2 regions of the Solibacillus sp. FSL R5-0449 genome follow, and region 1 is predicted to be linked to the other one. Evidence: a T-box and tRNA genes for the amino acid it is inferred to sense, from the RefSeq annotation. Region 1 holds a T-box; the other holds one or more tRNA genes.
What was found. A T-box is a leader RNA that pairs with one kind of tRNA and senses whether it is charged. The one in region 1 lies ahead of leuS (leucine--tRNA ligase), so its partner is inferred to be a tRNA-Leu.
Positions count from the first base shown of each region.

Region 1 (4,724 bases):
ATTAATGAAGACCATCATTTGTGAAATTGCAGTGTTGAAGCGAATGCCTTCATAGTCTTCCGTCACTTTTTTCACAGTTTGGTGATACACTTTTTCCAATGTTACATCAGATGAATCCTGAATTTTTGCAGCCAGCTTTCCTTCATCTGTTACGAATAAACGCCAAATACGATCTAGGAAACGACGTGCTCCGTCAAGACCGTTCGTGCTCCATGCAACAGAAGCTTCCAGCGGTCCCATGAACATTTCGTATAAACGTAAAGTATCTGCACCGTGTGAAGCGATAATGTCATCCGGGTTTACTACGTTACCTTTTGATTTAGACATTTTTTCGTTGCCTTCACCTAGAATCATCCCTTGGTTAAATAACTTTTGGAACGGTTCCTTCGTATGAACAAGTCCTAGATCATAAAGCACTTTATGCCAGAAGCGTGCGTATAGTAAGTGAAGTACTGCGTGTTCTGCACCACCGATATAAATATCGACTGGAAGCCAGTGTTTTAATAATTCCGGATCTGCAAGCGCCTGATCATTTTTCGGATCGATATAGCGCAGGAAGTACCATGATGAACCAGCCCATTGCGGCATTGTATTCGTTTCACGGCGTCCTTTTTTGCCTGTCACCGGATCTACTACATTTACCCATTCTTCAATATTGGCAAGTGGTGATTCACCTGTACCTGAAGGACGGATATTAGTTGTTTTCGGTAATTCCAATGGCAGCTCTTCTACAGGAATCGTTGTCATTGTGCCATCTTCCCAGTGAATGACTGGAATTGGTTCACCCCAATAACGTTGACGGCTGAATAACCAGTCGCGTAGACGGTAAGTGATTTTCTTTTCCCCTACACCATTTTCAACTAACCAATCGATTGCCTTCGCAATGCCGTCCGCTTTATTTAATCCGTTTAGGAAATCCGAGTTAATGTGCGCACCGTCACCAGTGAATGCTTCTTTCTCGATGTCTCCGCCTTCAAGAACCGGAATAATTTCTAAGTTGAACTCTTTTGCGAATTCATAGTCACGCTCATCATGTGCAGGAACAGCCATAATTGCACCAGTTCCGTATGTTGCCAATACATAATCAGCAATCCAGATTGGCACTTGTTTGCCGTTGATCGGGTTCACTGCATAAGCACCAGTGAATACACCTGTTTTTTCTTTAGCTAAGTCTGTACGCTCTAAATCAGATTTTAATGATACTTTTTCCAAGTATGCTTCTACCGCTTGTTTTTGCTCTGCAGTCGTAATGTCAGCTACTAATTTATGCTCTGGAGCTAATACACAGTATGTCGCGCCAAATAATGTATCCGGACGTGTTGTAAATACTTCGAAGTTTTTATCTGTATTAGCAACTGTGAATTTCACTTGTGCACCTTCAGAACGGCCAATCCAGTTACGTTGCATTTCCTTGATTGATTCCGGCCAGTCAACATCCACTAAATCATCGACTAAACGGTCTGCATATTTTGTAATACGCAATACCCATTGTCGCATCGGACGACGTACTACAGGGTGACCACCGCGCTCAGAAACGCCGTCGATTACTTCTTCGTTTGCAAGCACTGTACCTAATGCTTCACACCAGTTTACCGCGACTTCATCTACATACGCTAAATCCATTTCCACTAACTTCGTGAAAATCCATTGCGTCCATTTGTAGTATGAAGGGTCTGTTGTGTTAATTTCACGATCCCAGTCATAAGAGAAGCCTAGCTCGTTAATTTGACGTTTAAAAGTTGCGATGTTTTTTGCCGTAAATTCAGCCGGGTCATTTCCTGTATCAAGTGCATATTGTTCTGCAGGTAAACCGAATGCATCCCAACCCATTGGATGAAGAACATTATAGCCTTGCATACGTTTAAAACGAGATAAAATATCTGTCGCTGTGTAGCCTTCAGGGTGTCCTACGTGCAGACCCGCTCCTGATGGATACGGGAACATATCCAATGCATAAAACTTTGGCTTTTCCATTCCACTTTCAGTTTTGAATGTTTTATTGACATCCCAGAACGTTTGCCACTTTTTTTCAATTTGCTGATGATTAAAACTCACAATAATTCCTCCTTTAAATATATTCTTGCTGTGGTTTATGTATTTTAGGCGCATCATCAATGATTTAACAGAATATTTAAAAAATAAAAAAATCCCGTCCCATCTTATGATAAGAAGGGACGAGAGGTATTTTACTCCCGCGGTACCACCCAAATTAGTGACGCAGCACTCAGCTTCATTTCTTAACGCGAATACACGGCCATTAGCTACTATTACTTCACTATAGCAAACTCCGAGGCGAGTTCAATTTGACACTTACTAGCTTCCACCTGCCGCCAGCTCTCTATAAAGTGCGTCCATTTACTATTCCTCATCACAGTCAATATTATTATTTCATTCATTTTAACGAATTCAACACAAAAGTACAAGTAACTGTTTTATGTTTGTTCGTTTCGTAGCGTACGATCAAAGAACAGACACGGAATAATAGCGAGAATAATGAGTACCGATAGTATAAGCATCAAAATTTGCATGCCATATAAATCTACCATTAACCCGCCAAATACAGGACCTATCATCCGTCCAATTGTTGAAGCACTATTGACGAGTCCTTGATAGAAACCTTCTTGTCCATGAGGCGCCAATTTATTGGCAATCATCGGGATTACCGGTGTAAAGAATACTTCCCCGAATGTCAAAATGACCATAGCCGCAGCAAACATCTTAAAGTCCTGTGCAAAATAAACGACGATATAAGAAAACGACATCAATATGAGACCCAGCACCAGCTGATGTTTTATTTTGTTTTCCCAGCGTGTTATTAGTGGTCGGATAACCGGCTGAACTGCGACGATCATGAAGCCATTAATTGTCCATAGTAAACTATATTCGGACAGGCTCATTCCAAGCCCTTGTGTATAAGAAGAAATGGTCGCGCTCCATTGGGAATAGCTTAACCAGCAGACGATTAAAGAAATACTTAATATACTGATCGCCACAATCGGTCCTCTGTTTCTTCTTTTTGTCTCATTTCCTGAGAACGGTTTTGTTGTCAGTCCCCTCATATCAAAACGTCTATAGGTCGTAAGGACAAGCACAAAAAATACCACATAGAAAAATAGATTCGCACTAAATACATAGTCAAACTTAATATCGGCAACAATACCTGCCAATGCCGGGCCAATTGCGACCCCTACGTTGTTTGCCAAAAAGATCGAGTTGAACGCACGTCGCCCCCCTTCAGGCCAGGCACTCCCTGCTATTGCATAAATCGCCGGGTACACAATCCCTCCACTGAAGCCCAACATCGTTAAAAATACAATGTACTGCGGCCAGTCATGCCAGATGGTCAACAGAGTGATTGAGATTAAATTAAATACAACCCCAATTAAAATTGCTTTATAGCCACCTAATTTATCAAATAAATAACCACCTACTAGATTGCCGAATACACCTGCCAATGAATTTAGCATAAGGACAATCCCAGCGGTAGTTAAAGATTTACCTAAATGATCATGAATATAAATACTATTTAAAGGCCATAAAAATGAATTTCCGACCGTATTTACGAATGTGCCAATAATTAAAAACCATACTTGTTTCGGCACTCAACTTCCTCCTTCAATATTTGCTCAATTTACTAGTTTATTCTTTAAAAGGAATTTGTACAAGAAAAAGATTTCTAGTAGGACACGGTGTACTGTCCGTGTTAGAATAATACGTTAGAGGAGTGAGCAAGGAATGACTGAAACAAATTTCCCTTTCCCGTCAGACGGGAAACGTTATTATACATGGAATCGCTATTTACGAAATGAATTCGGAAAGAAAGTTTACAAGGTTGCTTTGGATGCAGGGTTTGATTGTCCAAACCGGGACGGTACGGTCGCTTTTGGCGGTTGTACTTTCTGTTCGGCAGCAGGATCAGGGGACTTCGCGGGCAGTAAAGTCGATCCGATTCCGGTACAGTTCGAAAAGATTAAAGCAAAAATGGAGAACAAATGGAAAGACGGTTTAACAATGGCCTACTTCCAAGCGTATACAAATACACATGCTCCACTTGAAGTATTAAAGGAAAAGTTCGAAGCAGCACTTGCCTGTGAAGGAGTTATGGGACTTTCAATTGCAACCCGTCCCGACTGTTTGCCGGATGATGTTGTAGAATATTTGGCAGAGTTAAATGAACGTACGTATTTATGGGTTGAACTGGGGCTTCAGACAGTTCATGAAAAAACAGCAAATTTAATTAACCGTGCACATGATTATGCGACATATGTAGAAGGTGTCAATAAACTACGCAAGCATGGGATTCGTGTTGTGACACATATTATTAACGGATTGCCTTTAGAGGATTACGATATGATGATGGAAACAGCCCGTGAAGTGGCGAAGCTTGATGTACAAGGCATCAAAATCCATCTTCTGCATCTTTTAAAAGGAACACCACTTGTGAAGCAATACGAAAAAGGCATGCTTGAGTTTATGGAAAAAGATGCTTATATCCAACTCGTAGCAGATCAGCTGGAAATTATCCCGTCCGAAATGATCGTCCACCGTATTACAGGTGATGGTCCAATCGATTTAATGATCGGTCCGATGTGGTCTGTCAACAAATGGGAAGTACTGAACGGAATTGATGCGGAGCTGGAACGTCGTGGCTCTTATCAAGGGAAGTTTTATAAGGCGGATGTGACAAAATGAAATTAGAACGTGTTCTTCAATATGCCCAAACC
Region 1 is NZ_CP150239.1:2,527,225-2,531,948, forward strand. Features, by position in the region: gene leuS (leucine--tRNA ligase) at 1-2,055, opposite strand, end outside; T-box leader at 2,168-2,381, opposite strand; gene MKY27_RS12560 (MFS transporter) at 2,433-3,602, opposite strand; gene MKY27_RS12565 (TIGR01212 family radical SAM protein) at 3,736-4,692, shown strand; gene MKY27_RS12570 (class I SAM-dependent methyltransferase) at 4,689-4,724, shown strand, end outside.

Region 2 (4,724 bases), 710 kb from region 1:
TTGCGACGAAAGCGCAAGCGTCAGGAGCAAGGTTTTGAAGTGTTTCATTCATTTAAGAATGAACCTTCAAAACTGAACAGCAACCGTTAATGTTTCATTCCCCAAGGGAATGATTCCGAAAAATCCTTAGAAAGGAGGTGATCCAGCCGCACCTTCCGATACGGCTACCTTGTTACGACTTCACCCCAATCATCTATCCCACCTTCGGCGGCTGGCTCCAAAAGGTTACCTCACCGACTTCGGGTGTTACAAACTCTCGTGGTGTGACGGGCGGTGTGTACAAGGCCCGGGAACGTATTCACCGCGGCATGCTGATCCGCGATTACTAGCGATTCCGGCTTCATGTAGGCGAGTTGCAGCCTACAATCCGAACTGAGAACGGTTTTATCGGATTAGCTCCCCCTCGCGGGTTGGCAACCGTTTGTACCGTCCATTGTAGCACGTGTGTAGCCCAGGTCATAAGGGGCATGATGATTTGACGTCATCCCCACCTTCCTCCGGTTTATCACCGGCAGTCTCCTTAGAGTGCCCAACTGAATGATGGCAACTAAGAATAAGGGTTGCGCTCGTTGCGGGACTTAACCCAACATCTCACGACACGAGCTGACGACAACCATGCACCACCTGTCACCGTTGCCCCCGAAGGGGAAACTATGTCTCCATAGTGGTCACCGGGATGTCAAGACCTGGTAAGGTTCTTCGCGTTGCTTCGAATTAAACCACATGCTCCACCGCTTGTGCGGGCCCCCGTCAATTCCTTTGAGTTTCAGTCTTGCGACCGTACTCCCCAGGCGGAGTGCTTAATGCGTTAGCTGCAGCACTGAGGGGCGGAAACCCCCCAACACTTAGCACTCATCGTTTACGGCGTGGACTACCAGGGTATCTAATCCTGTTTGCTCCCCACGCTTTCGCGCCTCAGTGTCAGTTACAGACCAGACAGTCGCCTTCGCCACTGGTGTTCCTCCAAATCTCTACGCATTTCACCGCTACACTTGGAATTCCACTATCCTCTTCTGCACTCAAGTTCCCCAGTTTCCAATGACCCTCCCCGGTTGAGCCGGGGGCTTTCACATCAGACTTAAGGAACCACCTGCGCGCGCTTTACGCCCAATAATTCCGGACAACGCTTGCCACCTACGTATTACCGCGGCTGCTGGCACGTAGTTAGCCGTGGCTTTCTAACAAGGTACCGTCAAGGTAGCGCCAGTTACTACGCTACTTGTTCTTCCCTTGCAACAGAGTTTTACGAACCGAAATCCTTCTTCACTCACGCGGCGTTGCTCCATCAGACTTTCGTCCATTGTGGAAGATTCCCTACTGCTGCCTCCCGTAGGAGTCTGGGCCGTGTCTCAGTCCCAGTGTGGCCGATCACCCTCTCAGGTCGGCTACGCATCGTTGCCTTGGTGAGCCGTTACCTCACCAACTAGCTAATGCGCCGCGGGTCCATCTTATAGTGACAGCAAAACCGTCTTTCAACTTCAAAACATGTGTTAAAAAGTGTTATTCGGTATTAGCCCCGGTTTCCCGGAGTTATCCCAATCTATAAGGTAGGTTACCCACGTGTTACTCACCCGTCCGCCGCTAAAATTTTAAAGGTGCAAGCACCAATAAAATTTCCGCTCGACTTGCATGTATTAGGCACGCCGCCAGCGTTCGTCCTGAGCCAGGATCAAACTCTCCATAAAAGTAGTTTGAAAGCTCATTTGCTTTGCTAGCGATCCAACTTCGTTAGAAGTTGAAATCTATTGTTTGCTTCATTTAAGAAGCTTGTTTCATTAACGTTGCTTGTTCAGTTTTCAAGGTTCATTGTGTTGCCTCAAGTGACAACTTTTATACCTTATAACATCTCGTTTAAGATGTCAACAGCTTTTTTTAAATAAAAACTGGAGCGGGTGATCGGAATCGAACCGACAACATCAGCTTGGAAGGCTGAGGTTTTACCACTAAACTACACCCGCATTATATTATAGTAAATTATGGCGCGCCCGACAGGAGTCGAACCCATAACCTTCTGATCCGTAGTCAGACGCTCTATCCAATTGAGCTACGGGCGCCGGGAATTTTTGGTGCGGCCGAGAGGACTTGAACCTCCACGGGGTTGCCCCCACTAGGCCCTCAACCTAGCGCGTCTGCCATTCCGCCACGACCGCTTCATCCGACAATAATTATTATACATCTCTGAAATAATTTGTCAATATGAAAACTGGTGAGCCATGAAGGACTCGAACCTTCGACCCTCTGATTAAAAGTCAGATGCTCTACCAACTGAGCTAATGGCTCTAAATGGCTGGGGTACCTGGATTCGAACCAGGGCATGACGGAATCAAAATCCGTTGCCTTACCGCTTGGCTATACCCCAAAAATGGCGGTCCCGACCGGGATCGAACCGGCGATCTCCTGCGTGACAGGCAGGCATGTTAACCGCTACACCACGGGACCATTGTAAATCTTCATTATTAAAATATAAGTGGTGACCCGTACGGGATTCGAACCCGTGTTACCGCCGTGAAAGGGCGGTGTCTTAACCACTTGACCAACGGGCCATTAATGGCTCCGAAGGCAGGACTCGAACCTGCGACCTGCCGGTTAACAGCCGGATGCTCTACCAACTGAGCTACTTCGGAATAATTACTTTGTTGCGACATCATCTTGTCGACTTTTACTATTATAGAGAGCGATTTCCGTTTCGTCAACACTTTTCCTGAAAAAATTTAAAGAAAAAATCTCTTCCTATATATAGGGCAAAAATCATCTTCTCTAAAAAACAACATAACTACTGTATACCATTATTCACTTAGTTTTAAACATCATTTTTAAAATTATTTTCACTGTGTAGAAATTTAATTTTCCCTTTGCACATACTGCAGCAATATTTTTTTACATCCATTTTTCTTTTTCTTTTATATAATTGTCCGCAGTTCGTGCAGCTATATATATGTATCGTCTTTTGCTTAGGCTTTTCTCTTGGCTGTTCCAATGTAGAACAAAAACGTGGCGCGCCTACTTTTTTCAATAGATTCCGAAAATCTGCATCCCCATGCCTGTAACCCATTCCTAAAATATGAAGGTGATAATGGCAAAGTTCATGTAAAATAATGCCCTTTAATTCCTCTATCCCGAAATGATCGTATAGTTTTTTATTAAGTTCAATATTGTGGCTGTTTAACATATACCGACCGCCCGTCGTTTTCAATCGACTATTAAAATAAGCCTTATGAATAAACGGCCGATTAAAGAAATCATTTGATAACTGTTCCACTAATTTTTGTGCTTGTTCATCCGTCATATGCTAACCCCCTTAAATTAATAAAAAGCGCATATTCAGCTATGCGCTTTTTATTATAATTGAAAATCTTGCTCTTTACACGCTCTGTTGATTTTCCGGAGAAAGCATCGTTAAAGAAATACGCCCTTTATTCGCTTCAACTTTTTCTACCCAAACTGTCACGATATCGCCCAGGGATACAACATCTAACGGATGCTTAACCCGTCCCTTTTGCAGTTTGGAAATATGGACAAGTCCATCCTGCTTAACCCCGATATCGACAAACGCGCCAAAATCAACAACATTTCGAACCGCCCCTTGCAATTCCATTCCAACTTGCAGATCATCCATTTTAAGTACGTCCGTTTTCAGCAATGGTTGCGGGAAAGCATCACGAGGGTCACGAGTTGGTTTCATTAATGTATCGACAATATCTTTCAATGTAACTTCCCCTACTTCTAAAGATTCACCCAATGTTGTTAAATTTAACTTGCTGATTGCTTCTTCGGCTTTTGGCGTTCCGACATCCTTTTTCGTTAACCCCGCCGCCTCTAATACAGCTTCGGCTAATTTATAGCTTTCCGGATGGATACCTGTAGCATCTAACGGATTTTTGGCATCTGCTATACGTAAGAAACCAACTGCCTGCTCGTAAGTTTTAGCACCTAATCGCGGAATTTTTTTCAGTTGTGCACGTGATGTAAATTGACCGTTTTCACTTCGCATCGCCACAATATTTTCCGCAACCGTTTTTGAAAGGCCGGATACATATTGTAAAAGGGAGGCTGAAGCTGTATTTACATCCACCCCAACTTGGTTTACTGCGGTTTCCACAATGAACGTCAGTGATTCTGCGAGCTGCTTTTGCGAAACATCATGCTGATATTGCCCTACACCAACGGCTTTCGGATCAATTTTTACAAGTTCTGATAATGGGTCCTGTAAACGACGGGCAATCGATACAGCACTCCGTTGCTCTACTTGTAAATCCGGGAACTCCGCTCTTGCTACTTCTGAAGCAGAATATACAGAAGCCCCTGCCTCGTTGACAATAACATATGCAATGTTGCCTTCTACTTCTTTTAGCAGTTCCGCAATAAACTGCTCTGTTTCACGGGAGGCTGTCCCGTTTCCAATCGCAATAATACTAATCGGATATTTCTTTAATAATGCCTTCACTATTGCTTTCGCTTTTGAAGGATCCGACGTCGTGTGGGGATAGATAACACCAACTTCAATCATCTTGCCTGTTTCATCTACTACCGCTAATTTGCAGCCAGTTCTATAGGCAGGGTCTACACCAAGAACCATTTTACCGCGCATTGGTGGCTGTAATAATAAGTTACGGAGATTTTCCGAGAAAATATGAATTGCTTGTGTTTCTGCTTTTGATGAAAGTTCTGCTCGCAGTTCATTTTCAATAGAAGGTTTAATTAACCGTTTATAGCTATCCGCAATT
Region 2 is NZ_CP150239.1:3,240,046-3,244,769, forward strand. Features, by position in the region: rRNA gene MKY27_RS16210 (16S ribosomal RNA) at 131-1,685, opposite strand; tRNA gene MKY27_RS16215 (tRNA-Gly) at 1,885-1,958, opposite strand; tRNA gene MKY27_RS16220 (tRNA-Arg) at 1,978-2,054, opposite strand; tRNA gene MKY27_RS16225 (tRNA-Leu) at 2,065-2,150, opposite strand; tRNA gene MKY27_RS16230 (tRNA-Lys) at 2,205-2,280, opposite strand; tRNA gene MKY27_RS16235 (tRNA-Gln) at 2,285-2,359, opposite strand; tRNA gene MKY27_RS16240 (tRNA-Asp) at 2,364-2,439, opposite strand; tRNA gene MKY27_RS16245 (tRNA-Glu) at 2,469-2,543, opposite strand; tRNA gene MKY27_RS16250 (tRNA-Asn) at 2,549-2,624, opposite strand; gene MKY27_RS16255 (SprT family protein) at 2,801-3,286, opposite strand; gene MKY27_RS16260 (Tex family protein) at 3,362-4,724, opposite strand, start outside.
Region 2: it encodes a tRNA-Leu, which carries the amino acid that the T-box ahead of leuS (leucine--tRNA ligase) is inferred to sense. The anticodon was not compared.